3 regions of the Paenibacillus sp. OK076 genome follow, and region 1 is predicted to be linked to each of the others. Evidence: riboswitches for the same ligand, from Rfam matches in the RefSeq annotation. Region 1 holds a riboswitch; each other region holds the start of a gene.
The links. Region 1 has a riboswitch for thiamine pyrophosphate ahead of thiC (phosphomethylpyrimidine synthase ThiC). Riboswitches for the same ligand answer to the same signal wherever they lie in the genome.
Positions count from the first base shown of each region.

Region 2: linked by a shared signal. The riboswitch ahead of BMY78_RS00105 (ECF transporter S component) and the one ahead of thiC (phosphomethylpyrimidine synthase ThiC) in region 1 are both predicted to bind thiamine pyrophosphate.
Region 3: linked by a shared signal. The riboswitch ahead of tenA (thiaminase II) and the one ahead of thiC (phosphomethylpyrimidine synthase ThiC) in region 1 are both predicted to bind thiamine pyrophosphate.

Region 1 covers NZ_FOCH01000004.1:366,569-376,993, forward strand. Annotated here, with positions in the region: gene BMY78_RS26445 (S-layer homology domain-containing protein) at 1-234, shown strand, start outside; gene BMY78_RS26450 (Fe-Mn family superoxide dismutase) at 370-1,689, opposite strand; gene BMY78_RS26455 (alpha/beta hydrolase) at 1,889-2,917, opposite strand; gene BMY78_RS26460 (IclR family transcriptional regulator) at 3,276-4,019, shown strand; TPP riboswitch at 4,139-4,252, shown strand; gene thiC (phosphomethylpyrimidine synthase ThiC) at 4,595-6,400, shown strand; gene BMY78_RS26475 (aspartate/glutamate racemase family protein) at 6,912-7,610, opposite strand; gene BMY78_RS32990 (hypothetical protein) at 7,813-7,980, opposite strand; gene BMY78_RS26480 (zinc ribbon domain-containing protein) at 8,526-9,344, opposite strand; gene BMY78_RS26485 (helix-turn-helix transcriptional regulator) at 9,419-10,363, opposite strand.
Region 2 covers NZ_FOCH01000001.1:12,450-22,874, reverse strand. Annotated here, with positions in the region: gene BMY78_RS00120 (outer membrane protein assembly factor BamB family protein) at 1-1,215, opposite strand, end outside; gene BMY78_RS00115 (energy-coupling factor transporter transmembrane component T family protein) at 1,330-2,124, opposite strand; gene BMY78_RS00110 (ABC transporter ATP-binding protein) at 2,099-3,607, opposite strand; gene BMY78_RS00105 (ECF transporter S component) at 3,608-4,201, opposite strand; TPP riboswitch at 4,440-4,550, opposite strand; gene BMY78_RS00100 (copper amine oxidase N-terminal domain-containing protein) at 4,714-5,667, shown strand; gene BMY78_RS00095 (pectate lyase) at 5,840-6,508, opposite strand; gene BMY78_RS00090 (radical SAM/SPASM domain-containing protein) at 6,877-7,752, opposite strand; gene BMY78_RS00085 (aspartate/glutamate racemase family protein) at 7,889-8,581, opposite strand; gene BMY78_RS00080 (iron-containing alcohol dehydrogenase family protein) at 8,868-10,058, shown strand; gene BMY78_RS00075 (ABC transporter substrate-binding protein) at 10,055-10,425, shown strand, end outside.
Region 3 covers NZ_FOCH01000001.1:2,191,947-2,202,371, reverse strand. Annotated here, with positions in the region: gene BMY78_RS09915 (DHA2 family efflux MFS transporter permease subunit) at 1-18, shown strand, start outside; gene BMY78_RS09910 (TetR/AcrR family transcriptional regulator) at 53-487, opposite strand; gene BMY78_RS09905 (GNAT family N-acetyltransferase) at 537-1,070, opposite strand; gene tenA (thiaminase II) at 1,121-1,792, opposite strand; TPP riboswitch at 1,914-2,012, opposite strand; gene BMY78_RS09895 (hypothetical protein) at 2,059-2,349, opposite strand; gene BMY78_RS09890 (NAD(P)/FAD-dependent oxidoreductase) at 2,372-3,502, opposite strand; gene BMY78_RS09885 (AraC family transcriptional regulator) at 3,745-4,560, shown strand; gene BMY78_RS09880 (HAD family hydrolase) at 4,557-5,198, opposite strand; gene BMY78_RS09875 (DUF1349 domain-containing protein) at 5,246-5,839, opposite strand; gene BMY78_RS09870 (MFS transporter) at 5,905-7,149, opposite strand; gene BMY78_RS09865 (zinc-dependent alcohol dehydrogenase) at 7,234-8,265, opposite strand; gene BMY78_RS09860 (aminotransferase class III-fold pyridoxal phosphate-dependent enzyme) at 8,515-9,795, opposite strand; gene BMY78_RS09855 (glycosyltransferase family 2 protein) at 9,829-10,425, opposite strand, start outside.

The sequences.
Region 1 (10,425 bases):
AACGAGCATTGGGCGCAACAAGCAGTAGAACAATTAAGTTCGGCGGGAGTAGTTACCGGATACAAGGATGGAATGTTCCGTCCAAGTCAGCCGATAACCCGCGCTGAAGCTGTTACAATGCTGAATAAGCTGATCGGTCTTCAAGCTGAAACGAATGCGTCAGGACATTGGTCGGATGTACCTGCCACACATTGGGCTTATGAAGCGATTGAGGCAGCTTCTATCCGCAAGTAAATAGTTGTATTCAAACTCAAAGAGATATCTTTCAGTCATTTGGCTGGAGATATCTCTTTTTTTACATCAACATATAGCACCATGGATTCAATGCGCTCCAGAGTACGCCCCGATGCTATGCTTAGCCCGAGAATTCTAATAAGGCGGCCATAACAGCTTGCGCGCAGTTTCATAACGTTCCGCCACAGCTGGCCAGTACACAACCTTCCACCAGTCCTCGATATATTTTTTGCGTTCATTCTGGTGTTTCAGATAGTAGGCATGTTCCCATACATCAAGCGGCAGGAGAGGCACGATGTCGGACTGAGATAAGTTCTGATGTTTCTCCGCCTGCAAAATTTCCAATCTATGCGCCCGCGGGCTCCAGACCAGCATGGCCCAGCCGCTGCCCTCCACTTTGTTGGCGGCTTCAGTGAATTGATTCTTGAACGCTTCATAGCTGCCAAAATCCCGCTTGATTTGCTCTGCGAGCATACCGGAAGGCTTGCCTCCGCCTTTGGGGTTCATGATCGTCCAGAAGATCGTATGCAGGTAATGGCCTGCACCATTAAATGCGAGTTCGCGTTCCCAATGTTTGACGAGTTCAAAATTATTCTTTTTCCGCGATTCTGCCAGCTTTTTCTCCGCGGTGTTCAGTCCGTCTACGTAGGATTGATGGTGTTTGTCATGGTGTATGCGCATCGTCATCTCGTCAATATATGGTTCCAGCGCATTGTAGGCGTAGGGTAGGGGTGGCAGTGTGTGTCCACCAATAGGTACAGGTTTCTCTTTGACCGGCACTGCTGTAGAGTTGGTTGTGCCCTCTGTACTTGCATTGGGGGACGGTACAGCCGCCGAATATTGTGTCTGTACCGCTGGAGTAGGGTTGTTGGCTTTTCCCGCAGCATTGGATGATTCTTCTACAGCTTCACGATAGGGCTGTTCAGACATGGGCATTGAAGTCACTACGTTGGCATCAGCCGGTTGTCCCGAGGTTTGAAGAATATCATTCAGTGAAAACGATGAATCAGACTCCAAATCCCGCAAAGCTCCAGATTGTTTCAGCGTTTCAAGTACCCCCAGGAAATACTCGGATTCGCGAATGAAATGCAGAATAACCACTTTGGCAATTGGCACTTGCTGAACAGCAGTACTTTGCTCCAGCAGGACGTACAGCTGTCTAATGAACTCACGCGATTGTGTGCAGGTCTCAGCCACGAGCTGTTCAATACAGCGGATGATGTAAGGAGCAGGTGGCTGGGTTCCCGGCAGTATTTGCTTCAACAGCTGATTCGCGACTCGTTCGCTATTCTCAAAGATCGCTTCCCATTCCGCAAGCCATTTGACATAAAAGGGTTCAAGATCAGGAACCAAGGCGCGAATGACAATCGTATGTTCCTTCTCTTGCTCTTTCCAGAAACGGACTTCTTCGAGTACCCTCAGAGGCAGCAGATGCCCATATCCATACCAATTCATATGCGGTAAACCTCCATTCAAGTGAATTGAAATTCAGATCCAGCAGCAGAAATTAAATTTGATTCTCCCGTTCGTTCAATTTGGCAATGTACAAGCTGGAGCTGTCTTTAATTACGTCCCAAAAGTATATTCTCCAGGTACCTTGTCCTATGTGTACACAAAAAAAGAGCCCCATAGGGGCTCTTGAATTACCGGGTTTTCACGATTCTCCGGTATTGGTATTGTCCACATCATCGCTGCTCGTCTTGGTCACATGACTCAGGAATGTGGAGACACGGCGCAGATATTCCTTCGGATGCTCCCGGAAGATCAGCTCATGATGCGCACCGTCCACAATCCATTCATCGGAATTCGGATTGGTCTGGTTGCCGGCAAGCAGTTCCGCAATCGGGTAAGGAGCTTTCTCATCCTCGGTACCATGGATAAAGAAAATCGGGAAAGGATAATCTTCTTTTTTCACTTCTTGATACGGAATCTGCTGCAATCCAGTCCCGTTCAGAATCGGGAACAGCAGGTTCATAATTTCCAGCGTAGGCTGACGCGGAAGATCAATCTGATTATGGATGTTGTGATACAGCGTATCCGGCTCAAGCAGGAATGTGCTGTCCAGAATCATGGCATCCACATCTTTGGTAATAAGCCCAGTCTGCAGAGCTGTACCTGCACCCATGGAGAAACCCCATACGACAAGCTCCTGAGCTCCGCGCTGCTTCGCAAACTGGATTGCACCAAGCAGCTGCTGGGACTCGGCTTTGCCGCCTGTGGCGACAGCTTTGTTGACCTGTGAAGCGAAACCGTAATCGAACATTACCACATTGAAGCCGAGTTGGTGTGCATAATGGGCCAGGTCATACATCGGTACCCAGGTCTCTTCACGATTCGCACCATATCCATGGCTGAATATGATGGTTTTGTTTGCATTATCATCAGCCGGAATATACCAACCCTGCATCGTTCGACTGCCGTCTGCCGCAGGGAATGTGATGTCTTGATACTTCATGTTCTTGGCCTGCATGGGATTGGAGAATACAGGCGCTACAGTTGGATTGGATAATACCCAAGCAATATAACCGTGCAGTGCGATGAAACAAAAGAGCAGAAAAAATACAACGGAGAGCAACAACGCCACGACAATATGTTTGAACCGGATCAGCCTCGGTGATAACGAAGAAGGCAGATCTGACACTTTCGTTTGCAGCGGGGCTTCGCTCTGGGATGTCGGATACATGATTGCCCCTCCTTTAAAAATCAAATGAAGATAACAACGAGACGAACAGAGCGGATAAATGATTTTTCTGACTACATAGGAAGCAAAATCTTAATTTAATATATCTTTATCGTATGTTCCAATATAGTCAAAGTCAATTGATTGAGGCCATTTGTTACGCAATTGTTATATAGTTCTGAAGATATCTGGTTAACATTTCCTTAGGGTGCAAATAGCAGGGGATTTTAATTTATAAAAAGAAAATATTTACAATTATTCCTATTCCAAATGGCTCTTTTTGGTTTACAGATGAGACCGTTTCTCATATAATTTATGTAACCAAGTTTCATGTGATGAAACATGAGGAGGGCAACTTGCCATGGAAGACCGAAAGTTAACCGTCCGGGCTGTAGAACGGGCGCTGGATATATTATTGTGTTTTACAACCCGCAGTGATCTGGGACTCACGGAAATTGCCAGCCAGATCGGTCTGCACAAAAGTACAGTCCATCGTCTGATGGCTACTTTGGAGGACAAGGGGTTCGTGATCCGGGATGCAGCCACCGAGAAGTATCGGCTGGGCATACGCATCTGGGAGCTGTCTGCCCATATGTCTCGCAGCGATGATCCAGCCATTTTACTCCTTCCTGCGATGGAGCGGCTCAGAGATCGACTGGGCGAAACCGTGAGTTTATATCTGCGTGATGGCAGTGAGCGGATTCGAATTCAGGCCGTGCAGAGTGATCAGGCGATTCGCCGTGTAGCTCCGGTAGGCGTCAGACTTCCGTTATCCGTGGGAGCATCCAGCAAAGTGCTGATGGCTTTTGCCACCGAAGAGGACCGCGAAGATCTGATGAATGGACCGGAATGGCCCGTATTTATCGATCCCAAAGTATATTTGGCGCAAATGAAAGACATTCTGGAATACGGCTACGCCACAAGTTATGAGGAGCGTGAACCAGGAGCCGCCGCTGTATCTGTACCCATCATGGATCGGAAAGGCAACATCGCTGCTGCTCTGTCGGTATCCGGGCCTGTTAGTCGCCTTTCGCAGGAGACGTTGCATGAATACGCACCTGTGCTGAAGGAAGCTGCTACACAGATGGGACTGATGTTATCCTGATTTTATGTTCTGGAATTTAAAGGTTGTTTTTATGATCCGGTTGCGCTACTCTGTAATGGACGGCCCAACAGGGTCAGCATAATTGAATATGAATCTGCGGCTGAGATGCTGCAACTTGTTAACGTTACTGGGGGAGTCCGAATTGTCCGGACTGAGACGGAATCGCATGAGATTCCGGACCCTTTGCACCTGATCTGGATCATACCAGCGTAGGGAAGTAATCGGCGATACGACCACGAACACCATATAATGTGACCTATGGATGGACTCCGTTATGGAGCCTGAATGAGTTGCGTTATTGGTGATGGACATAAGCCGGTTCCCTTGGGAACCGGCTTTTTTTATACAGTAAACAGGCGGAAGCCGTTGTCAGAGCTGCTTTTGGATAAAGAGCTGGGAGCTATTGGCGAAGCGGTGATATGGATTTTTTTTCCTCGACTGTCTGTATTACTTGAACTGTATGTCCCTATTTTGTGTGGTATGATCGCTCTTCCTTTTTCTATGTTGTGGATGGTTTGGACTCGTGCGCAAGCATTTCAATCCAGGCAATCACCAATGAGGAGGAGACAAGAGCGATGAGTACAGAGAACAGAACGCTGGGACAAGACGAGCAGGATCAGGTGTTGGAAAAGAGTGCAGGTGCGGCCGGACGGGTTAAGCCCTTCCCGGGCAGCCGCAAAGTGTACATTCAGGGCTCACGACCGGACATTGCAGTACCGGAGCGTGAAATTGCCCTTCATGACACGAATACTCCCCAAGGAGTGGAGCATAACGAACCGCTGCGTGTCTACGATACGAGCGGGCCGATGACTGATCCCGGATTTCATGCCGATATCCGGGCAGGGCTGCCAGCGCTGCGCACCCGCTGGATTACGGAGCGTGAAGATGTTGAAGCCTACCAGGGACGAACGGTAAAACCGGAGGATAACGGATTGAAACCCGGAGGGAAGCGAACTGGAGCCGAGAAGTATCCAGGCTTGCGTGGTAAACCGTTACGGGGACAGGCAGGGCGCTGCGTGACCCAGATGCATTATGCACGGCAGGGAATGATCACACCGGAGATGGAGTACGCTGCCATCCGTGAGGGTGTGGAGCCGGAATTTGTGCGGCAGGAGCTGGCGAGTGGCAGGGCCATCCTGCCGGCGAACATCAATCACCCGGAGAGTGAGCCGATGCTGATCGGGCGTCATTTTCATGTGAAGATCAATGCTAACATCGGGAACTCTGCGGTATCCTCCTCCATCGAGGAAGAGGTAGAAAAGATGACTTGGGCCGTACGCTGGGGATCGGATACGGTGATGGATCTTTCCACAGGCAAGGACATTCATACAACCCGTGAATGGATCATCCGCAATTCACCTGTACCCATTGGAACAGTTCCGCTCTATCAGGCGCTGGAGAAGGTCAATGGAGAAGCCGAAGCACTGACCTGGGAGTTGTATCGTGACACGCTCATAGAGCAGGCAGAGCAGGGTGTGGACTACTTTACGATCCATGCAGGCGTGCTGCTGAGATATATTCCGATGACCGCCAAACGCATGACGGGCATTGTGTCACGGGGCGGGTCCATCATGGCAGCATGGTGTCTTGCGCATCATGAGGAAAATTTTTTGTATACCCATTTTGAAGACATCTGCGAGATTATGAAAAGGTATGACGTGGCCTTCTCTCTCGGAGACGGACTGCGCCCAGGAAGCATCTACGATGCCAATGATGAAGCCCAGATGGCGGAACTGGCGACGCTTGGTGAACTAACACAAATCGCCTGGAAGCATGATGTGCAGGTGATGATTGAAGGTCCGGGACATGTGCCGATGCACAAGATCAAGGAGAATGTCGATCTGCAAATGGAGATTTGCAAGGAGGCGCCGTTCTATACGCTGGGACCGCTGACGACCGATATTGCACCAGGATATGACCATATTACCTCGGCCATTGGGGCAGCGATGATCGGCTGGTTCGGTACGTCGATGCTCTGTTATGTTACGCCAAAAGAACATCTGGGCCTGCCTAATAAGGATGATGTGCGGGAAGGGGTTATCGCCTACAAGATCGCTGCGCATGCCGCTGATCTGGCGAAAGGTCACCCGCGTGCCCAGCGGCGGGACGATGCGCTGTCCAAAGCACGCTTTGAGTTCCGCTGGAGGGATCAGTTCAACCTGTCGCTGGACCCTGAGCGTGCGCTGTCCTACCACGATGAGACGTTGCCGGCCGAAGGGGCAAAAGAAGCCCATTTCTGCTCCATGTGCGGGCCGAAGTTCTGCAGCATGCGCATTACGCAGGATATTCGTGCTTTTGCCGCAGACAAAGGTTTGTCCGAGAATGAGGCCGTGGCAGCGGGTATGCAGGAAAAGGCTGAGGAATACCGGACACGCTCCTAAGCGCCGTTACAGCGCAATCTGGGCGGCCTGACATGGTGAAAAGCCGTTCCTCTCCGTGATTGATGAGAAGAGCGGCCTCTTACTTGGTATGTGGTGCGCACGCTTAACTTCGAAGGACAAGGATAACGACACAACATATTTTATCAGTTATAGGTTGATTGTCTCCCAGATGTTTAATAAAATGAATATAAGTGAAAAACAAATAAGAGTAGCCAGGCCAATGGCTACTCCTGCACAACATTTGCGGTAGGTATTCCTCCAAGTGCAGCATAGTTCAGACGAAGTGACCCGTCAGGCCGTCAACCTGTGGCGGGTCACTTCTTTTTACGGTCGATGTATGTCAGGAGCGCAATAATTAGCATTGCGAACACGATTACGTCGTTGAAAGAGAAGTTCATAGGATCACCTCCCACCGGAGGCAACCTATTTCCCACCACAAATTGGCTGTGCAAAATAATTATACCATTCGAAAGTCTCTCATTCGAGAGTCTTTTTATTTTGCTTCATGAGTTCAACACTTAACTTTGGCCAAGCTCAACTTCTTCTCCAAATACGACGCAAGTGATGCCAGCGGGCTATAGATCGCCATGCCTTTATCTGCTGTAACCCGTGCTGCTGCAGGAGCCATGGACAGTTGAGCGGCTACTAGCGTGCTATCCGGATACTGCTCAGCAAGATGCTGTAAACCGCCGCTAACTGCTGCAAGATAACCTTCCTTATCGCCTCGCATAATTAACTCGAATGTGCCCGGGATCAATACTGCTTCAGTCTTTACGGTCACGGCCTCGTGTCGCTGCTCATCTTCATCATCTTGCTGCAAAGCCTGATTCACCCGCGCCATCGTTCCTTCAATCGTTGCGGGGTTGGTAAACGCAAGGATGTACTCGCCAGAATTTTGCTGCATTTCCTGAAGTAATGGATCATCAATTCCTATCACGGGCACGGGAACATGTTGTGCCTCTTGCTCGAGTACGGCTGCAAACAGGGTACAAGTGACGAGGATGGCATCTGCATGGCATTGGGCGATCCATTGCAGCGTCTGTGATACTTTCTCATGCGTAACTGCCTCGGTAAAATCAGCATCATGTTTGAGGCGATCCAGACCCGGATCGACATAATGTACAAATTCAACCTCATAAGGAGCGAGTGCTTCTTCAATCAGTGCAATATTGGAATAGTGAGCGTGAAAACAGCCAATGGTCATCATCATACTTGCCCCCTGAAATGGATTCTATCTCATATAAGTTCCGCAGATATTTAACCCATTATAGGGATGTGACAATAGACTGTACATATTTAAAATACGGAGGTAACAACATTTATCGTGAAAACGCGAATAGCCGTTCATCCACAACTTCGCAGAGGAACGGTGCAAACCACGTAAGCGATTCTCAATTCGCTCGTCATTTCATTTATCGCATAGAAGGGGCAGCGTTCTTTTTAGCCATTTTTTGTTGCAAAATTTCATGAAAGGATAGACCTTGAGTGTTCTCATTCTCCTTTTTGGGAGCAGTGGTCGCCGTGTTGCGCGGATATTGATGGTGGTACGGGATCATTTGCTGAATAGGCATGCGGATCATCTTGGTTCCTCCTTTAATGCATTTTCAAATATGCATATGTGATTATGAATAGGTTATGTATTCCGACGGATTATCGTCTCTAATACGCAAATAGGTATATGTGACTTGTTAGACGAAACAGGCAACTTAAGGTGTAATTCCAATTGGATTGTAGTGATTTTACCCCGTATTCAGGAGATGTAAACGTTTTTAAGTAAATTCAGGAGGAAAGGACCGCATATGTGAGGATTCGTATGGGAGGATAGAAGCGGTTGTTAAGTGAATAGACCCAGTTTTGAGAATGCCAATTGTGTCGAAATTAAGACATATTGTCTGGTTGTATAGGTACGACGCAAGCTAGCTAACTTGGTACCATGGTCGGTTGTCGGGTGCATATTAGGGCAATTTTCAACGAAAAGACAAAGCGGAAACGCCAAAAAGCCGTCAGGAAAACCTGACAGCCTAACAGCATTTTTCATAAATCGGTGTGCGGTATTCCATTGCTTAAATATAGATCGAAACGGTGCAATTGGAATTAGGAAATGACCTTAATCACTATTTTCTTATTATCCTTGGCGAACGGCAATATACAGGTCCACTTGTACGTTCTCAGGATCGAGGCTGCGCTCATCATACAATTCGAAATCTCCGGTAAATGTGCGTTCTCCCTGATTGTTCCAGGACCACACTGCACCCCAGGCCTCGCCTACGACCTCGCCCATCGGGCCCTTTCTGGAGGTGAACACCGCATATGTTGCAGGTGGCAGCTCAACGGAACTCACTCCCTCAGGCAACGCTTCATCCGAACCCACCTCATGCCCCACCAGTATGGTGTATTCTCCATTTATGCCATCCGTATAATCAGCGTAACAGCCATAGCGGGGGGCTTCAGGGGTTGGCTGATAATCTGAGGCGAAGTAGCTGTTCCAGAGTCCCTGAATACAGCCTTTTCCGCTCATTTCAATGGCATTGGTTGTTCTGGCGGACACACCGGCAAGGCGCTTTCCTGGCAGTGTGACATACCGAATGGGCTCTATGGAGAGCGTATTGTTGCGAGTTGTTTGATTAAGGTCAGCGGACTCTTCCGAAAGTTCTGCCCCAAATGTCACGTTCCGTTCTGAGCCAGATGTATTCCATCTTTTCAAAAAAGGAAGCTGGTTGCGCAGCATCGACCTTGCTGATTCCTCGTCCATACCTTCCTGGTTCAGAATGGCGGTGCACATTTCAATCATGCCCTCCAGCGTAATATCGGGCTGTTCAAACTTCCCTTCTTTATAACAATAGATACAGTATTCGCGGGTTGTATTACCACCCGTTTCTGTGCCGAATTGGGCAGGGGTAGTAAGTGGCATTCCGCAGCTCTGGCATACTGTGACGTTCATCATCAATTCCTCCTCGGTATGTACAGCTTGAATATAATAGAAGTATAACGGGAGGAACTGGACACCTGTCTGTCAGGTTAGGGGTGGGCTTTATAATTTTGTACAATTTGTTCGGCAATTCTACGAATCTCTTCCCGGATATGCAGAGGCTCCAGCACTTCGACATCCGCGCCAAACCCAAGAATGAACCCATACAACCAGTTGTCCTCTGGAAATGCGACTTGGCTGATATAATACCCCTCACCATCCGAAACGACGTTCTCTATGCCAAACCACTCCTCTGCGATGTGACGGATACGAGCATGGAATCTCAGGGTCAGGGCCACTTGATTATCCGGAGTTGCCCACTCTTGCTGCCAGGGCCTGTCCTGGAGGTTGATCGGCTTGCGCTCGAAGTTTCCTTGAGCAAGGATGATGTCTCGCATGCGGACCAGCTTGAACATGCGGAAATCGTTGCGTTCGTGACAGAACGCATAGAGATACCAGGAATGCTTTTTGAGCACAAGGGTATGCGGATCGGTCGTTCTATGAGTTTGAGTACCTTCTGCACTACAATAGGTAAATTTAATGGGCCGCAGTTGATCCATGCCCTGTTCAATGAGCTGAAGTTTAATTTGCAGCGCTTCGGGATGCGTCCACATCGAATAATCCACAATGAAGCGGCTGGTATTAGCCTGGAAATCCTCATTTTTGGCTTCAGGCACGATGCTGCTGAGTTTCTCCATTAACAGATCCCGTGCTACATTTGTATGGGAGGTGGAGACACTGCGCAGCGCAGTGACGATGGAGGCCAGATCTTTGTCAGTCAGTACGTTTCGGTCAAGCCGATAGCCCTCTGCCAGGCCAATACCACCGCTTGCACCCTGATAGGTGACAACAGGAATACCCGCCTGGCCCAGCGTGTCTATATCCCGGTAGATGGTGCGGATGGATACTTCAAACGTATCCGCCAGATCCTTGGCCTGCACCCGGCCACGATTGATCAACAGCACAACAATGGCTAATAAACGGTCGAGTTTCATATATTGGATTCCCTTCAATCATTTATAAGTTGGATTCAGATATGTTATATTGTTGAGCATCA
Region 2 (10,425 bases), on a different contig from region 1:
GCGTCCTGCATCCACCTCTGCCTGCTGTCTCCCATACCCCGTATTGATCCCCCATAACTTCTGGCCTGAATGTCGGTCAAGAGCATATATGGAACCTTCGTAGTGCCCCCCGCTAAATCCACCGTCATCCCCTTTCATCAGGAGCACATCATCCGTTGCTGCTTGTAAAAAGGTGTAGTTAATATCACCCTGATTGGTCCATACCGATTTCCAGGGTAAAGTGGCAGGCAGCATTGTGCCATAGATTTTAGTCGTGAACGGATATTCATCTGAACCACCAAATTCCCAATTAGACACTACACCGTTTCGATTATCCTGGGGTATATTCCAGCGCGCTCGCACCAGCCTGCCGTTCTTGTTAAATGTCACGAGAAAATGAGCATCTGCTCGTTCGTACCGCCAGGTCTTTCCTATGCTCATGGCATAACCCGTATCGTTTAAATTGCCGGAATGCTCTTGCCAATCGGGTTCGCCAAGCCACTGCGCCACCTGTTTCGAGGTCGTTTTTGAATTCAGCACAATATCTGTCAAATGACGTATAGTGGACGTGGGCATCGCCAATGATCTACTGAACCAGCCATCCGCTACCTTGGTATGCTGTGCTACATCCTGTGCCTTAACCCAAAGCAATGCAGGACGATAAGTGGACGATTCCTTATTCCAGACGCGCGGGGCAATGGACAAGCCGTACCAATCCTTCGTCGCTGCAACAATCAACGCCTGATCTTTCAGAAATGCCCCTGAAGACCAGGTTGCCTGACTTCCGGGAAACAGGTACAGCTTGCTGCCCGATCGCATTGTAAACGTTTGTGGCATTGTTTTCGTCAAGCTGCGGCTTTCTTTGGAGGTATACCAACCAGGTATCCAGAATTCAGTGTAATCGCTGCCTTTTAGTTTGATCCATTCCCCGCGAACAGCGTCTATTTGCAGGCTTCCTTGGGCGGAGCTATACCCGTTTATGTCCATCAGATCAGGGGAAACACTGCTCTCGACCACACCACTGTAAATAGGTACACCTTCAGCTACCGTCACCTTATCCCCCTTTTTATAATTAAGCTTCACCGATTGCACTTGCATAACTGAAATGGAACCTTGTCCTTCAACCGCCCTGGCATGGTTATTCAGCAACAGTCCCCCCGTGACCAGCACAGCTACGATACCAGCAATTATATTCCATGGGTAGCCCGTCCCTTTCCTTTTACGCCCGGTCTTCACGTCAGTCCACTCCAATCATTTGAAGTTATTTCCATTAAGGACGTTTTGAACAATGAAAAGTTACTGTTACTCCCAAATATATTTACAAGGTACGAAATAATTACAGGTCTCACCTTATCTTACATCCACAAGCGTTGAATGATATGGGATTGTGGTTCCCAATATATAAGCAGCGGTTAACATGATGATAAAATACCCCACAAACCATACATCCGCTCGGGAATATCCGATCTGAACGTAATAGGTACGGCTCCCGCCTTCCTTGAATCCTTTCGCTTCCATCGCCACCGCCATACGCTGCGCACGGCGAATACTCTGTGCAAGTAGTGGAATAGCATATCGTTTCAGTGTGCCGTATACATTCCAGCGGGAGCCGTGCTGCCTCGTTCCCCGAATGCGGATGGCATACCGCAGCGTCTGGAATTCATCCAGCAAAATCGGAATCATACGCATCGCCGCCAGGAAACTATAAGCATACTTAGGTGGGAGCCTCCACTGCTGCATGAGGGAATAAAAGAGACGAACAGGCTTGGTCGTCAGGCCGAACAACAATCCAGCTGCCGCCATACTTAGGGAACGAAAGCCCAGGTGCAGCCCGCGATAGAAGCTCTCTTCGGTAATATGAATCAATCCCCACTGAAACCAGGTGGTCTCGCCTTTACCAAACATGATCATCCCTGTGGAAGTTGATATAAATACCAGAATGAACGGAGACGCATACAGCAATAATCTGGGCCATGGGTGACCTGTCCAGCCCAGCAATAACAGCATGACAACTGCCACATTCGCCATTACATTCAGGTTGTGAACAAGAATGACGAAGACAAACAGCAATGTCAGGAAAATCATTTTCAACCCCGGATTCACCGCGTGAAGCCAAGTCTCACGATGAGGAAACGAGAGCTGCATCCGTTAACCTCCCCTCATCCACCGTCCAGATCCTGTTGCAATAACGTTTCACGATTTCATGATCATGCGTAACCATCACGATGGCTGTCCCTTCACGCCGCAACCGCTCCAGCTGGGATAACATGGAAAAGGTATTCCGCGCATCCTGTCCAAAGGTAGGTTCATCCAATAACAAAATACGCTGTTCCCGTACCAGAGCTGATGCTACACTCAGCCGTCGTTTCTGTCCCATCGACAATTGATATGGGTGCCTACCGGACAGCTCACTCAGTCCGAATTGCTCCAACATATGATCGGTTCGGATACCTCTTTCTTCGGCAGTTAGCTTTCCGCTCAGCAAGGAAAATCCCACTTCATCACGGACTGAATTTGTCACGAATTGAAATTCAGGATTCTGGAATACAAAGGCAATGCGATCTGCAAGCTGCTCGGTTTTTCCAGCCGATTGTCCTTCCACAACATATTGACCTGTCGTTTTTAGAATATTCATCATGGACAGCAATAATGAACTTTTACCTGCCCCGTTAGCCCCGACAATCCCCACCCAATCTCCGTTCCATACCTTGGCCTGCTCCACCTGAATGAATGGCGTTTTTCCGCGCCATCCGGTGAATTGCTGCATTTCCAGGGCTGGTTGGATCAGTGCAGAGGTTTCCCCCTCCTTATAATCTATACTTTCAGTTTCTGTTGCACCGTAACGACTATCCTCTCCTGAGACCCATGCCTGTGCCTTCGATTGGCCTCGTTCTTCCCAGACCCCTGGATACCAGATCCCGTATTCCCTGAGCATATTCCGCTCATCTGTAAACACCTGATTCGCCGGGCCATCTGCCACAATCTTTCCTTCAGGCGACAATACGATGATTCGGTCTACCCACTCGACGATTTCATTAATTTTATGTTCTACGATAATGAGTGTTTTGTCCTGTGCAATCTGTTTCACCGTTTCCCACACCTGAGAGGTTCCTTCATCATCCAGCAGTGCCGTTGGTTCATCCAAAAAGAGTACGTCTGGCTCCATGGCCAGAATCGAAGCCATCGCAAGACGCTGCTTCATACCCTGAGACATCGATTGAATGAGTGTTCGATTATGTTCAAAGCATAACCCAACCTGTTCCAGGTATTGATGGATAAGGGTAGGCATCTGCTCGCGTGGAATATTCCGGTTCTCCAATACAAAAGCAATCTCTTCATCCGTATATGACATACAGAACTGGGTATCCGGATCTTGAAAAACAATGCCGGGCTGCTCAGGCACCCGAATGTCATCACATTTCATCGGAATCTCCACAGATCGCGGAATCAGACCGCTCAGAATTTGCAGCAAGGTTGATTTGCCAGATCCGCTTGGACCAAGCAATAATACTTTCTCCCCTTGACGCACAGAGAGAGACAAGCCTTGAAACACCAAGGCCTTCTCTCCCGGGAACTTGCATCTTAGATTCGTAACACCTACCGCTTGCACATTCTCCACTTCATTCATCTAGTCCAGCGCCTCGTAATCCTGCTTCGACACCGGTCTAAGGGATCGTGTTACACCTGTAAGCTCCAGCGCTTTGGCAAGGTAATAGGCGAATACACCTGCAATCAGAATACTGCCAATGAAGCGGAACCCGATAAACAGTGTATAGTTCCAAGCCGAGAGGGAATCAATGTACCCGTACTGATAATCCAGTACAAGCGAAGCTGCCGCTGCACCAATAGCCGCAAGGCAGGTGACGAACAGATTGCTTTTCCGATACAGAAATGCGGCGAAGAAGATCTCTGCACCCAGCCCTTGCAACAGTCCATACACCAGTGTCGACATGCCCCACTCACTTCCGAGAAAAGCACTCACCGTGGATGCCGCTACTTCAGCCAGAATGGCTACACCCGGCTTACGAATGATTACAAAGGCAAAGGTTCCCGCCATAAACCACATGCCATAAATCATCTGCTCCGCATGAACGCCGAATGGCTTCATCAGATCATATGTAGGTCCCCATATTTTGTAGATCACCCCGAAGACCACCGCAATCACAATCGTTACCAAAATATCGGTTAACTTCAATCTGTTGCTGCCTACTGCTGTTGACATGTTCTCTACTTCCTTCCTCTGTTTCCCTGGATTTATAAAATAAACAATAAAACAAACAAAAAAGCCTCCCCGGTTTCCAGGCAGGCCATACGCACAGTTTACAATCTCACGATGCTGCGCATTAGGCAGATATAGAGAAAGAAGAAAACAAACGACACCATTCCCGTCACATCAGAAAAATCCTGCTGCACCCAAGAAACGCTGACATTTATGTTCTATCCCTATCGCTTACCATTGCACATCGCAAATTCATGTTCTCTACGCTGGCATTACCCAGATCAGATTTACGGTCAGCGGCACAAGGCCGCTCTCTCAGCCCAACTTCATTGAGCTCCCGGTTCACTTATTTCATTGCTTCTACTGTACAACACATGGGTATTTGTGACAATCCCGGAAAAATCATTACGCTGTATTTTGGGTAAATCAGAGAAGACATTCTGTGGTGTACTTTACAATACTATGCAACATTTGGATCAAGTAGTCCGTTTGGTATACAAGAAGGGAGATTGATAATGATGAAACAAACCAATACTGCCTGGCAGCAAAAAAAGTGGAAAATGATCCTTGCCGCTTCGATTCTCACCGCGGGTACGGCACCCGCACTGCTGTCATCCACTGTCGCGGAAGCAGCAACAACACACAAACCGACAGCGTATATTAACAATGTACAAGCTCAAAATGATGTGGTTATAAAGCAGGGTATAACGTACGTAGCATTGACTGAACTTCAATTCCTCGGGGACTATACGTTTGGCTACAATAACAAAACAAAACAGATTAGCATCAGCACAGACAGCGACAAATATGTTCTTATACCCAACAGCAAAACAATGAAGAAAAACGGTCAGAATGCGACGTTGTCGTCCGCTCCCATTCTGGTGAATGGCAAAGCCATGCTTCCGCTCCGTGCCATTGGCGAAGCCTTTGGCGCACAGGTTCGCTGGAACCAGACGGCCAAGGAGGCCTACATCTACACCACGGATGCTGCGGTGGTCAAAGACTACAGCAGTGCTGATCTGACTGTGGCGCGTGAAGCTGCGCTGCATTTGCCACGCTTCTCTGAACTGGGACAAGCACGCCTGGAGATTCGCAACCCTCTGGGTCCAGTGGATTCATCCATTCAATACATTTTTGAACAAGGCAAAAAGGAAAGTTTCTTCATTGTTGAAGATAACGATCTGATCAGCTATTACACGATTAAAAATGAAAACGCCCTGCTGAAATGGCAGGCCAATATCGGTAAAGATGCCGGAACTATCGGTGACCTGTTTTTTATCAAAACCAAACCCGTTGCTGAAGCAGGGACTCGCCCTTCCGTCAAGGGTCAAACCCTCGTATCATTTAAGTATTCTCGTATGCTTGAAGAGACTTCCTACGAGATCATGAACAAGTCCGGCTCCATCCATGCGGGCTCCATTGCCCCTGAGAAAGGTAAAGTGATCGTTGAAGTTCCGGAAGAAAAGTAAATTGGAATGCCCGCCCAGGCTTTAGAGACCTTTGTATCGGCGCAGGTGGGCAAATGATGCTTCTTCTGAATGCAACACCAAAAGGGATGTCCCCTACGTGATGAATAAACATAACGGGGGACATCCCTTTTTAGCATTATTCTTTATTTATTCGCTCACGGATATCATTGTCTTAATATTGCGTATTTCCGGACTGACTGGTTTTTCCCGAAGCAAATCCCTTAAATAAGGTCGGGACTTTAGAATAACGGGTATTTGTAATTTTCCCTTGCGATGTACTGCTGTCCGTACGCATGATCGAATCTTTGACGTTGGAAATATTTGAGTTGTCCAGCGTCATGTTCACCGTGAAGGTGGTTCCACCATTTTGACGCACCAGCTTGCCAATATCGTCTGCACGGAAATTTTTAATGTTAATCGTTCCGGCTGCATTAATTTGAAATACTTTATCGTAGGCTTTGTAAGCTGCCCCGCCAGTAATGTTGACTGTTCCGGCTGATTTCAGAGTCAGAGCGTCCTCGCCTACATCCTCCCACACCACATTTGAAATTGTACAGTTACCGTAACAATGAACACCGTCAGCTGCGGGTGAACCGATATTTACATTTTTGAGCGTGGCGCCTGCCTCCAGTCGAAATACCGGCTTCTGATTTTCCGCTTGAGATCCATCTCCCAGTGTGGAGGGGTTAGCTACATAGGTTTGGCCTTTGCCGTCAAACGTTTCACCCTTGGGTACAATAATCGTTGAGTTTACCACAGTAGGTGCGGCAAAAGCTGGAATTGCACTGAATAATGAAGCGACCAAACCCGCGGACAGTAACAACGTCAACATTTTTTTCATCACTTAAATCCTCCCTTATTCTGATGAATTGGCGTACAAGCATAAGCTTGTCCTCAAGGAACCGATCAGAGGTGCACCTCTGGCTTGGAACCTACCCTGATCCTACCAAAAAAGGAATGTTACGATAATAATCATTAGCTTAGATATAGAAACGACAGCATTATACCTGTGTTCTCGGCATTTTTTGCATCGTACTCCATTGTGTAATGTGCCGATCTCAACTTCGGGTATGCTTCTTTTACAACTTATAATCTATGGCTATATGCTCCTTTATCGTTCTAAAAAAAAAAACGAAAGACCACTTCATCTGTTTTCAGACAACGTGATCTCTATTATTTTGAATCTCATTTTATTTATTAAATTACGCTTTAGGCTCCGAACCGCTGACGATATCCGCACTTCCGACATAATTCCTCCACGGCTTCCCGTTTGGAGAAACCATAGAACAGATTATTGGCTCGTTCACCATCCACAATCTCCGAGAACGATTTTTCGTGAACGTTGCCCAAGTTAATTACACCTTCACCATCTAGACAGCATGGAACCACAGTTCCATCGACAAGCACGGCTGCCTGACTGCGAAGCGCATGACAGAAGCCTTTACCATCATCTTCGGGTGCATCCAGACTCGGCCACTGGAATTCATGATCCTGATTCAGATATACATTCGGGGCAATTTTGACACCACTCCCTGGCACCACTTTCTCCTCAATACGGAAATCCAGATTGAACTCTCGTTCAAGGACCTCCAGCGTCTCCCGGTTTCGGTTCATCTGCGCATTCGTAAAGTTATCCTGTGTCAGATTCCAGAGTCGGAATGAAATAATGACATTGTGCTTCACGGCTTCTCGGACAAAAGACAACACATTGCCCAGATAACCCTCACGGTCTGTAGAACCCTCATGACCATCAAAGCTGTGCAGGGAGAAGTTCATCTGACGCAGCGCGGGTTTGCCAAGCAGTTTGTGCTGGGTTTTGGGCAGCAGCGTACCGTTTGTTGTAATGTTGACCTTGAATCCCTTTTCATGCGCTGAATCCAATAACAGATCAATTTTGGGATGAAGCAGCGGCTCACCTTTGACATGTAAATAAATATGTTTGGTATGGGGTTTGATCTGATCCAATATATTGTTGAAGACTTCAGGGTCAATGAAATTTTTGGCACGTTTGGTCTGTGGACAGAAGCTGCATGCCAGATTACATATACTTGTGATCTCAATATATACTTTCTTGAACGTTTTCAACTCGGGGTCCCCATTCTGCTTAGAGGGAGAACAGTCCCACCCTCATTTGTGATCCGGCTCATATGTGCCACCACTATTATATCGGGTTCAGGTGCCAAGGTAAATCAGAGAACCGGTTTATACCGTTAGGTCCATTTTATTTGGCTAATGCCAGATTAACAGATTCAATGGCATGTATACGTGTTGTGTCAAATAAGGGCACTTCTGAATCCTCCGGTTTAACTAATAATCCAATTTCGGTACAACCTAATATTATTCCTTCAGCTCCATTGTCAACTAACCTCTTGATCACCTTTTTATAATAGTCCCTTGATAAGGGTTTAATTTCACCTAAGCATAATTCGTCATATATTATTTCATTGATCACTTTTCGATCCTCTTCATTCGGTATCAAAACCTTAATGCCGTTATGCTCAATACGTGTTTTATAAAAATCTTGTTCCATCGTATATTTGGTGCCAAGTAAACCAACTGTACTTATTTTGGACTTTTGAATCTGGTTGGCTGTTGAATCAGCAATGTGTACAACGGGTAAGCTAACTTTTTCTTCAATATGATTAATCACTTTATGCATCGTATTTGTACAAATTACAATCATTTCAGCTCCTGCCTTTTCCAAAGACTGAGCAGCATTGCCTAATAATTTTCCAGCGCTTTCCCATTCTCCCTCAGCTTGATAGCGCTCGATTTCTTCGAAATCCACGCTATATAAAATGCACTTGGCTGAATGCAATCCTCCCAATTTAGTTTTCACTTCTTCGTTAATAATTCGATAATATTCTAGCGATGACTCCCAGCTCATTCCACCAATAAGGCCAATAGTTTTCATAAGCACTCCCCTCTTCCTAGGTCATATCCCGAAAGCAACCTATAGAAATTTAATAGACATTGTACCGTATTCTTACATCTTAAATAAACCTGCCTCCGTAAGCAAAGTAAAGAGTCGATTCCCCCTCGTTCCCCCGTTCTACAGTCACCTATAGATTCTTTCAATCGAAGTATAGGATGTATTGATAGTCTGGGTTATTGTGGTTGCTGCAACGCGATGCTAGAATTTAAACAATTTAAAACCAAGTTAAAACGTAAGAATAATAAGTTATAAGGGGAGTGTATTCATGATTACTGTTAAAGCACCCGCAGTATACGTACACGAGGCTAACATTCTTGAGCAAAGTGGTTCGCGGATTGCACAGCTTGGGCAGCATGTTCTCATTATCGCCGGTGAGTCTGCATTAGAAGCCGTGAAGCCTTACCTTCTTCCTTCACTGGAGGAGCATAAGATCAAATTCCATGTGCAGTTGTTTCATGGTGAGGTTACAACAGGCCAGATTGATACTTTTACGCAGCAAGCTTTCGATCTGGATGTTGATCTGATTATCGGCGTCGGTGGTGGTAAAGTGCTCGATCTGTCCAAAGCGGTGGCCGAGCAAGCCCAATTGCCCATTGTAACAGTCCCAACGATTGCCGCAACCTGTGCCGCCTGGTCCGCCTTAACCGTGCTCTATGATGAACAGGGACAATCTGCAGGCTATCGTCCCCTGCGGCGTTCGCCTAATCTCGTTCTGGCTGATTCTCATATTCTGGCGAGTGCACCAAGACGGTATTTGGCCGCTGGGATCGGTGACACACTCGTAAAATGGCATGAGTTCGCCGTTAATCTAAGTGGCAACGCCACCAGTCTCACTCTTCGAAACAGTGTCAGCACTGCCAAGCTTGCACTTGATATTCTTGAAGCGCACGCCATCGAAGTCTATGAATCTACCGATACAACCGGCAGTACACCCCAATTCCGTGATGTTGCCGATGCCATTATTGTGCTCGCCGGCCTTGTAGGCAGCATTAGTGATGGATCACTTCATGCCGCGATTGCTCACGGTCTGCATGACAGCCTCACCAAATTACCCGAAACACACGCTTCGCTACATGGAGAAAAGGTAGCCTTTGGACTCTTCACCCAGTGGATTCTTGAAGGCAAAGCAGGGGATGAGCTTCATGAGCTGACCACGCTGTTACATAAGCTGAATCTGCCTATCACTCTTGCTGAGCTTGGCATACAACAACAGCCTCAGGAAGCTGCTGCACGCATTGCAGCAGGACTACAGCTGCGGGAAGGCAGTGCGGCACATCTCTCCTTCGGAGTTAGCACAGCGCAGGTAACTGAAGCCATTCTTCAGGCAGACCGTATCGGCCAGGCATTTATCGAATCCAATGATTCTATTGAGTCCAATGGATCTATCACTAAATTCACTGAGTCCGTTGAGTCCAATGAGAACAACTCATACACCAAGGAGGTTTCCTCCCTATGATCCGTCCAAACCGCCAGCACACTCTTGCCTTAACTGTATTTCTGAGCGCGGTTCTGTTGTTGCTAATTTCCGGCTGCTCTGCCGGAACTGACAATCAGGCCGCGGGTACAGGTACAACACCGACAGCGGCATCAGCTGCTTCGAATAAAGACGTTACCATTCGGGTTGGTCAGACCGGATGGGGCAATCTCGAATTGGGACTGAAAGCCGCCGGACTCGATGACACCCCCTATAAAGTCACTTATAACGTATTTCAGGGAGGTAACCTGATCCTTGAAGCGATGGCTGCAAACCAACTGGACTTTGGTGTAACCAGTGAAATTCCGCCCATTTTTGCATCTCAGGCTGCCAATGGTGGAAGCTTCAA
Region 3 (10,425 bases), on a different contig from region 1:
TCGATGAATACAAATTAAGAACAGCATTTACATGAATTACATCATGTAGAGCCTATTGTATCGTATACCAAAAGCGGCAGATCAGGACCCTAAGTTTTACGTCCAATCTGCCGCTTTTTTGTGTATGAAATAATAAAATAAACCGTAGCCTCTCCACTGAAGTGAGAACTTCCGCGCTAACGTAGAATAACTCCACAACCAGCTTTGTTTCTGGCAACATCATCGGGACCATAATCTGATCCACCAGTAGATCAAAATCGGAAGCATAGCTTTGGCTCTCCAAATCTTTGCGAATCATCATGTCTTCCTGTACACGCTGCTCCAGAATGGCAAGAATACAATCATCCTTTGAACCAAAGAATTTGTAAAATGTTCCTTTGGACACACCTGACTCGTCTAGAATCATTTTTATGAAAGTGTTGGTTACTCCATGTTTCTCAAAGAGCACAAGTGCTGAGTCCAATAACATTTGTTTCCGTTTATTCATAAGTTCCCTCTGGATGAGTTAGGCGGTTCACGTTACGATATTCAACACTCTACTGCAAATCCACTGCAAACATCACATGTTCCTTCCAAATTCCCTTGATTTTAATATTCTGACGGTCCGTTTCCTGGAAGCCCGCTTTACGCAACACTCGAATTGATCCGGCATTGTCGGGAAGTGCACCTGCCTCCACTCGTTTTATTCCCCCGTCATTCACGGCAAAATTAAGTGCTAGCCGCAGAGCTTCACTCATGTATCCCTTACCATTCTGGGCCTGATCAAGCACATAACCAACAATCCATTTGCTGATGGAATCCAGTTCAAGTTCGAACAGAGAGATCTCCCCAATAAGCTCATGCGTATGGTTCAGGAAGATCCCGAAAGAGTACCGTTTCCCTTCTTCCCTCGCCTTGTTCCAGCCTTCAAGAAGGGCTAACTGGCCCTCCAGTGTATAGAATGTCTCTGATCGTTCACTTGCCGATATCTCTTCGAAAACAGCCCGGTTACGGAACTGCAAATCCAGCAGTGTCGGTGCGTCCTCCACGTTCAAAAATCGTAAATAGATGCGTTCCCCATGATTGTTCATCTGTATGTTCATCCTTGTCTCTGGTTGTAATAGATTTGAGATTTCATTCATCAGAAGTACGAGAGTTGCTGATTATAAGCCATTTCCCAGAACAGATATTCAAATTCAACACTTCTTCTGAATATGTCTTCAATGGCCTCCAGTTCCTGCTCGGTTTTATGTTCACATAATGCATCCAGTGTATCATAGAACCATTCGAATGAGTCGCGGAATTCATCACTTGCATAATTTTCGATCCACGTCTGATAGAAATTGCCCTCTAACGAATCTCGATATTGTTCTTTTAATCTTGTGGCATAGTCGTAATACGTCCACGCACAGGGGAAAATGACGGCGATGATTTCGGCAACACCACCTGTTTGTGCAACACTCATCATATTCGACGTATACGCCTTGTTGTACAGAGATGGTTTGACCGTATGATTTTCATCCAGCGTAATCCCAAATCCCTTCATATAATTTCGATGCAAATCCATTTCTTCGTACAGAATAGCGTGTTGAATCACCGTAAAGTTCGTCATCAGTTTTTCATCTGTCGCCTTCACCGCACCCATGGCAAAAATCTTCGCATATTCAATCAGATAGGTATAGTCCTGAAGAAGATAAAACTTAAACGCTTCCTGATCCAGTGTGCCTTTCCCCATTTCGTGTAAAAAAGGATGGTTGTATCCATCTTCCCATACGATTCTGGACTTATCTTTTAACGTTCTCGAAAATGACATGATCATTGCTCCTTTTATTAAAATCATAATGTCCCCGCTTCACACCCAGCTATCGCGTTCTGTCCCCCAAAATGCAGACCAAAAAGCCCTTGACCTATTTTCGGCAAGGGCAAAATAACATGAGTACATGTCATTTGCTCCCTACGTCAGTATTAACTAACAGGTTCAAAGGGTCAGGTTTTAACCTTCTCAACTGCGAACAGTCCCCCTGCAAATAGCTCAGGCTTATTACAACATGTGTTTTTCCAAATGTCAAACTATTCCTATTAATCTTCAAGTTCCCCTAAATCTTCTTGCAAGTTCTTAAGTCGGGTCCGGATATCCTTAATCATCCTTTGCAATCTGTTTAACTCATCCACCCATTGTTGCTCATTAGAGACGTTCGTCGTTGAAGTTAAATGATACGCCGGAGACGTCCTCAACTTGTTTAAATCCGATTCGTATGCCCGCCGCTCTTCCTCGGCCTTTGCCAATTCCTCCTCGGCGATGGCAATCTGGTGCTCCAGATAGATGATATCTGAGGAGTAGCCGTGAGATAAGCGCTGTGAATATGTCATAGTTCACCTCATTTCTGATTAATCATTTCTGATCAACCATAGCTTTTCCAAGGTCATATGGCTGAATATCGATATCTAACTCCATACCAAGAGCCAACATGGCCAGTTGACTTCCAATAAAAGGCCCCATCGTTAAACCGGAAGCTCCAAGCCCGTTGGCTGTAATCAAGCCATTCCAACCTGGGACAGCACCCATTACCGGAAGAAAACCTGGTGTAAATGGACGAAATCCTACTCTTACTTCCTGAAACGTGCTATCAGCTAAACCGGGAGCCAGTTCCAATCCTTTATTCAAAATTTCCTGCATTCCGCCTGCGGTTACTCTTGTATCGTATCCTTCAATATCATTTTCGTGAGTCGCTCCGATCACAATCTTCTGTTGATCAAAGGCTAACAAATATTGATCCGAAGGAGGCATGACTACAGGCCAGTTCCCAGTGTCCTTTCGATCGTGAACCTGCAAGTGCATAATTTGTGCCTTCTGATAATGAACCTTAAAATCAATGCCCAAGGGCTTCAACAGTTCATTAGCCCAAGCGCCAGCACACACAATAACCTCGTCAGCCGATATGACTTTACCGTCCACAACCACTCCAGTTACTCGTTCCGATTCATATTGAAGTGTCGCGTCACCATTAATCAGGACCGCTCCATTTCGTTGAGCCGATCGGATTAACGCATCACGCAGCGCACGCCCGTCAATACGCGCGGCTCCGCTGATGTAGACTGAATGAAAGCTCTCCTCCAGAAGAGGAAAACGCTCATGAGTTTCTTTTGCATCTAGACAGGTAATATCGGCAATCTCCGGTGCATCTTCTTTACGAAGGTGTGCCCTCTCCTGCATCTTGTTAATTTTGTCCACATCCGTATGAATACTAAGAGCACCCACTTGAGCGTAACCTGTTTCCGTTTCCCCTTCACTCTTGAGTTCTTCAATCAACCCGGGATAAAAACGTGCACCCGCCTTGGCAAGCTGATACCAATCCTGATTACGGCGCTGAGATAACCAGGGAGAGATGATCCCGGCAGCAGCATCCGTAGCCTGCCCTCGATCTTTCCGGTCTATAAGAAGAACTTCCGCACCCCTTTTTGCCAATTGATACGCTGTGGAAGCCCCAAGAATTCCTGATCCTACGACGATGACTTTCTTCATGACTGCATCCCTTTCCTAAATCACTGTATCCATTATAGCGTATACTATATGGTCTGATAATGGCAAAGCATCGACATGATGATACGTGTTCCTAAAAGGTTTTCGATAAGTGGTTCATCGAAGTGAATAGACCGTTTAAATTAATGTCATTTATGTAATATAATTCAAATCATGTTTCTTTTAACGCTGTATCTTCGCCATTTACGCACACGACCTTTAACGAAATGAGGAATAACACAACGATGCCGAAACCTAGTACGGGGAATTCACTGGATACCGATATGCCGCTTATGATTACAGGTCAAAATCAGCTGACTGTAGATGAATTAATGAATTGGAACGGTCATTCACGGGATTACAGTATTGTGCAGTGTATCGGGGGAACAGGGAAAATCACAGCCCAAAATCATGAGTTTTCAATTCGGGAAGGAACAGCTCTTATTCTGTTTCCAGAGGTGACATATCGTTACGACAATCTGAGTGATTCATTGTTGTTCGATTGTCTGTCTTTTAATGGCTATTTATTGCCCCGGTTTCTGCATACCTTGCAGATCGGGGAGCTGCGCGCCTTCAAGCCGGATGGAATGCTTCATATCCTGTTGCATGAAATAACGTTGGCGCTGCAGTCCCGACACAAGGATCAGATCTGGCACGTATCCGCATTGCTGTACATGCTTCTGGTCAGGTTAACGATTGATGGCGATCGTTATGGTACTTATGAACGCTCGGATGCCCGATTAAAGCTGGGCGGACTAGTTACTTTTATCAAGCAAAATTATGATCAGGATATCTCGCTCTCCATGCTGGCTCAGCAAATGGACGTCACCGAGCAGCATTTGAATCGGATATTCAAAAAGGAATTCCAAATGACTCCGCTTGATTATCTGACACGATATCGGTTATTGAAAGCGAAGGAAATGCTTGTCCATGACGCCGGAATAACGGCCCACGAGATTGCTCGGGCTGTCGGTTTCAACAGCGCCAGTTATTTTGGATCCGTATTCAAAAAATATGAAGGGATCTCTCCTATTGAGTTACGCAAGCAATACCAGGGTTAAAGAATCTCCATCGTAATCTCTGCCAGCGAGGTTAACCGCAGATCATACTTCGAGAATTCCAAATTACGTGTTACCTCGTTAGGCACAATGACACAGCGAATTCCCGCGGCTTTGGCTGCCTTCAGTCCATTCGGCGAGTCCTCGAACACAACCGCTTCGGATGCCCCGATCCCGAGACTCTCCAGAGCAAGCAGATACAATTCCGGGTCCGGTTTGACCCGCTTCACATCCTCAGCTGTATGAATAACATCGAATAGTTCGAAAATGCCGAGTGTACGCAAATAACCATGAACCCAATCCCGGGTAGAGCTGGAAGCAACGGCAAGCCCAATCCCTTTTTTACGGGCAGACTGGAGCAACTCATGCACGCCTGGAAGAATTGCTGCCTGTCCAAGGTAGGCTTCGTATTTCTGTTCAGAGAGCAACTTGATATGATCGTGATCGATCGGTTTTTGCAGCGCTTGCTCCAGATATTGAAAAGGATGAAATTCTTCAAATGATGTCCCTACGTTCTTCGACCATAGCTCCAGGCCAAGTTCAAGTCCATGCTCTTTATAAATATCGCGAAAAGCATAGAACCAAGGTGTCTCCGTGTCCACAATCAGTCCATCAAAATCCAAAATAAAAGCTTTTACCATTCCGCTTCTCTCCCTCCAATGATCAGCCGAATGGCAGGGAGATGGGCTTAGAAGCGTGCAGTCACGTCCGGACGGGTAACATTCATCGATAAAAAGTGACAGGTGCATCCCGTTCCGGCTGGTGACTGTCCAACAACTCCAGCCCGAATCTCCCCCTCTATCGGCATGCCGAAATATCGAATTAATTTCCACTCCACCCCATCGGGTGAATAAAAGAATGAAATGCAGTCCTCCACTTTACGTATGCGCAGATAAGGATTGGTTACGGGAACTTCAACCGAATTGCAATCGTCGGATGAACCTTCCTTCGTTACTACCGACACAATGGTAGCCGCTTTTCCATCATATTCAAAACAAAGCTTGCACCAGTTTCGCTCATCCGCCATCACCATCAAACATCCGGAATCATATTGGTGTTTCATGTCCACGGTTAGCTGGGTCGTCATTTCAAAATCGTTAGGCACCGGCATCGACAGAAATGGCGCGGTTGCACGGATATGCTTACCCGCTGGGTCCTGGAAAAAGTCCGTATCAGCCTGAGCTTCTACAATTAGAACGCCTTGATCGGTATAAGACCAGGTCTTCGGCTCATTAATCCAGTTCATTTGGTTTCTTGTTTCTGTTGCAAATACGTTTGTCATTTCTATGCCTCCCAGGTTCATTTTCTGTATTATATATTCGTTTCATATACAGAAAACCCCTTCTCCTACATATTTTTGTAAGTGCTAATCACTTGGGAGTGTTTCTGAGGATCAGGGAGGAATAACATAATGACCATGAGTACGATGTAAAGTGCAAGAATGACACTGAACAACAGCACGGGATTATAGTGATACAGCAGACCTGTCAGGTAACCTGATGGAATCGCTGTTAACGTCATGACGGTCTGCACCGCCGAGAACATATCCGCTTTTTCATGTGTACCTAATCGGTTCATAAGCAGTGAGTCCCGATACGTTTGCAAGATGAAATTGCCTGCCGCCAGTACAATTAGAGTCAGAAATAACATGGCTATATTCCCCGCAGGTATCAACAGAAAAAGTATTGCCCCCACTGTACTCAAAATGATCGAGAAACTGACATACTTTTCTTCTGAACGCCGTTTCAGACGCGGGATAATGACTAAATACAAGAGCATGACGGTTACAGCGGTGACGACCGGGATAAATGATATAATCTGATCATTGAAGTTTAACTGTTCCTTGAAAAAAATTACCTGGAAAAAGTTCAACTGCAGGATCAGATTGGATAGCACCGTGATCAGAATAATCGGTAAAAGCCTCCGTTTATAGAACGATTTGCCGAAAAGTCGCAGACTGGAAGCCAGACTCTGGATCACCCGGGTTTGGCTATGCATTCCCATAAGTTCCTTCCCTACTGCGGTCTCATCCGTATATCGGTTGCGAATGAAGAACATGACGGTCATGAGAATGCCACCGACAAAATAAATACTGGCCAGTGTTGGCACAATGCCAAAATCGGCAATCACTACCCCGGCGATCGGTGTCAGTACTCCAGCACCCGTAATGATCATGTTGAGAATGGCGAATACCTTGGATCGCTTGTGTTCCTCAACATCCTCAATAATTAGACAGTTGAAGGAAACGGTCACAAATTTGGAGGTTGCATTCAGCAGGTAAGCGATCAGAAACAACCAAAAGTTCTGGGAGAAAGCCCAGATGAACATGGGAACACTCCAGGCAATCAGATCAAAGATCAGCGTTGTTCGCTTGCGCCCAAGCTTATTCGTGATTGAACCTGCAAATAACTGAAATATAAAGGCAAAATAAAGATTCACCGAATTGATCAAACCAATTTCAATATCCGAAAGTCCGGCTTCCTTCATATATAAAGGAGCATAAAAAAGAACAATCGTGCCCGGGATGGCCCACACCGGTTCAAGTAAGATGGAGTACCGCGGATTTCTCGGCAAATCCTGTAGCAGCTTCAATCGATATCTCCCCCCTTTTCTGCGGTGTTTCACCGCTGCGAATACCTGCTTTTCGCAGCGGCAAAACCGCCAATATCTACATGCTTACAAGATCAGAGCTGTTTTAACCGAATTCATGGGCAATTTCTCTCCGGTACGCAGATGATATCCGATTGTCCCATTGAATGCCTGTTCATAATCACTCAGCAGTTCCGTAGAGGTAACCATTTGCTCCAGTTCCGGAATACTTTGTGCAAATTTCAATGCTGTACTGATCATCGAGTGATTAGCTACCGCACCAATGATACTAATGCCATCATTAATCACGGCAGTTGATTTAAACGTCACTTCATAGCTGTCGTCATAACCCATAGGAATGATCTTGCCGCCTTTGGCAATCATCTCAAATCCTACATGCAGCTGGTTACCAACCGCGTCCACTACAATATCAAACTTCTTGTTATTATTGATCTCGTATACTTTATCCAGTGTCAGATCCTGAGGATAGAACACATGATCCGCGATCTCTGAAGCGAACTCTTTGCGGAATGGATCAACTTCCGTGCCTACAGTAAGCCTTGCCAATCGTTTGCTCACAAGCTGACACAAGGAACCTATTGCACCAGAACCGAGGACCAGTACAGAGTCACTTGGCTTAGTCCCTGCTTTCATGAACGTCTGAAGTACACATCCGAGTGGTTCGATCATCATGGCCGTTTCCCAACTCATGGAATCCGGTATGGGGTAGATATATTTCTCGTCCCCAACGTAATATTCTGCAAAAGTACCGTGAGTGGTCATACCTACTTGGTAGTCATCAAAGTTTTCGCAATAGATGAACAAACCTTCACGGCAATAGGAGCAGGTACCGCAAGATTGCGTGGGATCAACCAATACCCGATCACCCACCTTGAAACCACGAACTTCGTCGCCCACCTCAACCACTGTACCTACACCTTCATGACCAATAATCGTTCCTTTATTCGCCGGAACTTTGCCTTTGACAATATTCAGGTCTGTACCACAGATGCCTGAACCATAGATTTTAATCTTTACCTGGTTTGGCTTGTGTATGGTTGGCTCCTCAATATCCTGGTAAGTCACCTGTTTAAGATCCTGATATACGAGTGCTTTCATTGAATATTCCTCCTAGTCGATGTTTTATATAAGTTGAAATAAAGATTTTACACAATCCACTCCGATGACAGAACAACCTTCCAATCGCTGTTATCCCCAGATTCTTTAATTCCTTTTTTTAAAGGGGAACATCCGGGGATAAAGGCGAGCGCTCCGCTTTTTCAGGTTTATTCTGTCCTCTCCGTTCACGTGTAAATGAATAGTTCAACGAATATAATTTGAATAAAATTTTAAACGTTTTCGTAAATCTCAATTCGAAAGGTGTTCCTGTTTCAGCATCTCTTTCCAGTCGGAAAGTGTCTGCAAGAGAGCTTCCTCCACCCATAGCAATTCTTCCCGTGTATGTGCATCAGAGAAAATTAAGTACCCTTTGGTAAAAATTCCGAAGTGGGCCATTCGTTTGACCATAAACTCACGGAAAGGATCGGTATGGAAGTTTTCCTCCGAAATAGAGCTAATGGAGAAGCTTGCATAGGTCCCCTTCAGCACCAATTGATCGGTTAATCCAAGAAGCACGAGTTCAGCTTCGATCAGATCCATAATCCGAATGGTAGCCTCGCGCCAGCTAGGCCATACTTTAGCGCTTTTCATCAATCGCTCACATGCAATCGCTGCCGCGAGTGCAGTGGTCTCGCTGGAATGGGCGTTGCTGAATCTGACCTGTCCTGATAATGACATCAAATGTTCCGGTCCCATTACGGCTGCGAGTGGCAGTCCATTCGCCATACCTTTGGAAATACAGAGCAGATCCGGCCAGATGTCATACTCCCCAGCTGTAGCTTGCTTGCCCATTCGAATACCGGAGGTGACTTCATCAAATATGACAATGATATCCAATGACCGACATAGGGATACAACTTGCGCCAACGGCTCACGTTTCCATTCATTTGGACAAAGGACAATGCAGGCGATATCCTCGGGAGAGGATTGGATTTGGGCCTCGATACGCTCTTGTGAGGGCTTGTCTATCCAGATCGTTGTGCGCTCGATATCCACGGGGATGCCTCGCTCTTTCGTTTCGCGGCCATAGTATCCATAGGCAGACCAGTCATGCCACCCATGATAGGCCGTCGCGATGACCCTGCTTTTGCCACTTCCCGCACGAGCCAGACGTACGGCTCCACTAACTGCATCGGCGCCGCTTTTGGTGAATCGCAATGAAGGGTAGCGGCCTTCAAACCGCTCCAAAATCAGTTCAGCGCATTCAAGTTCAATGTCAGCAGGAATCGAATAACTTGTCCCTTTTTTCAGCTGATGGATAACGGTCAGTTGAACTTCGTGCCGTGCATGTCCCCATGGCGCCGTACCCATGGCCATCTCACAATCCAGCCATTCATTTCCATCGATATCTATAAAACGGGAATTGCGTGCTTCTGCGCAGCATACGGGTGTATATCCCGGAAATAATCGCTCTGGTGCTTTGGCTAACGTACTGCATCCGCTCGGAATGACCTTTTCGACATGTTCCAACCACTCCAGATTCCGTGTAAACCTTACGGCACGATCCAGCGTGCTCTCTTTTGATTTCACCTTTGGTTCCTCCCTGTTTACTTGGTTTGTGAGTTAGCGAACTTTGGAGCCAGGCCAGCAGCCGTCATATATACGATCCATGGTGATGACATTGCCATACAGATCAATGATCAGATCTTTAGCCCGATGAGCGTGTCTCATCTCGATCCAGTAACGGTTTTCCAGCAACCGGGCGAAATTGTCCACCAGAAACAGTAATCGGTTCTCGCTATGAATCAACTCCTTGCCCAGAACCTGCGGCAGCCAGATAGCACCATTAGAGTTAAAGCGGTTGGAATAGTCACGTACCTCAGCAACAGGTGCAATGTCAGCTTCCTCCAGCTTGGTCCAGAACGTTTCCGCGTCACTGCGAACCTCTGCAAGATCAATGCCAACGATCGGCAGATGCTGATATTCACTCTGGCTATCCATTTGTTCTTTCAGATGACCGAATACGAATGGCCAAACATCGGCCTCAATTTCCCCACCCCACTTTTTCCAGAAACGTGCCAGATTGTTTTTCCGGTTGAAGTTGCGGTGAATGCCACTGCTCCGTTCCCAGTGATAGGCGAGAATATTCGGATTAATGACCGTATCATATCCGGCTGACCGTGCTCGCATCTGATAATCAAAATCCTCATATCCGTTAAA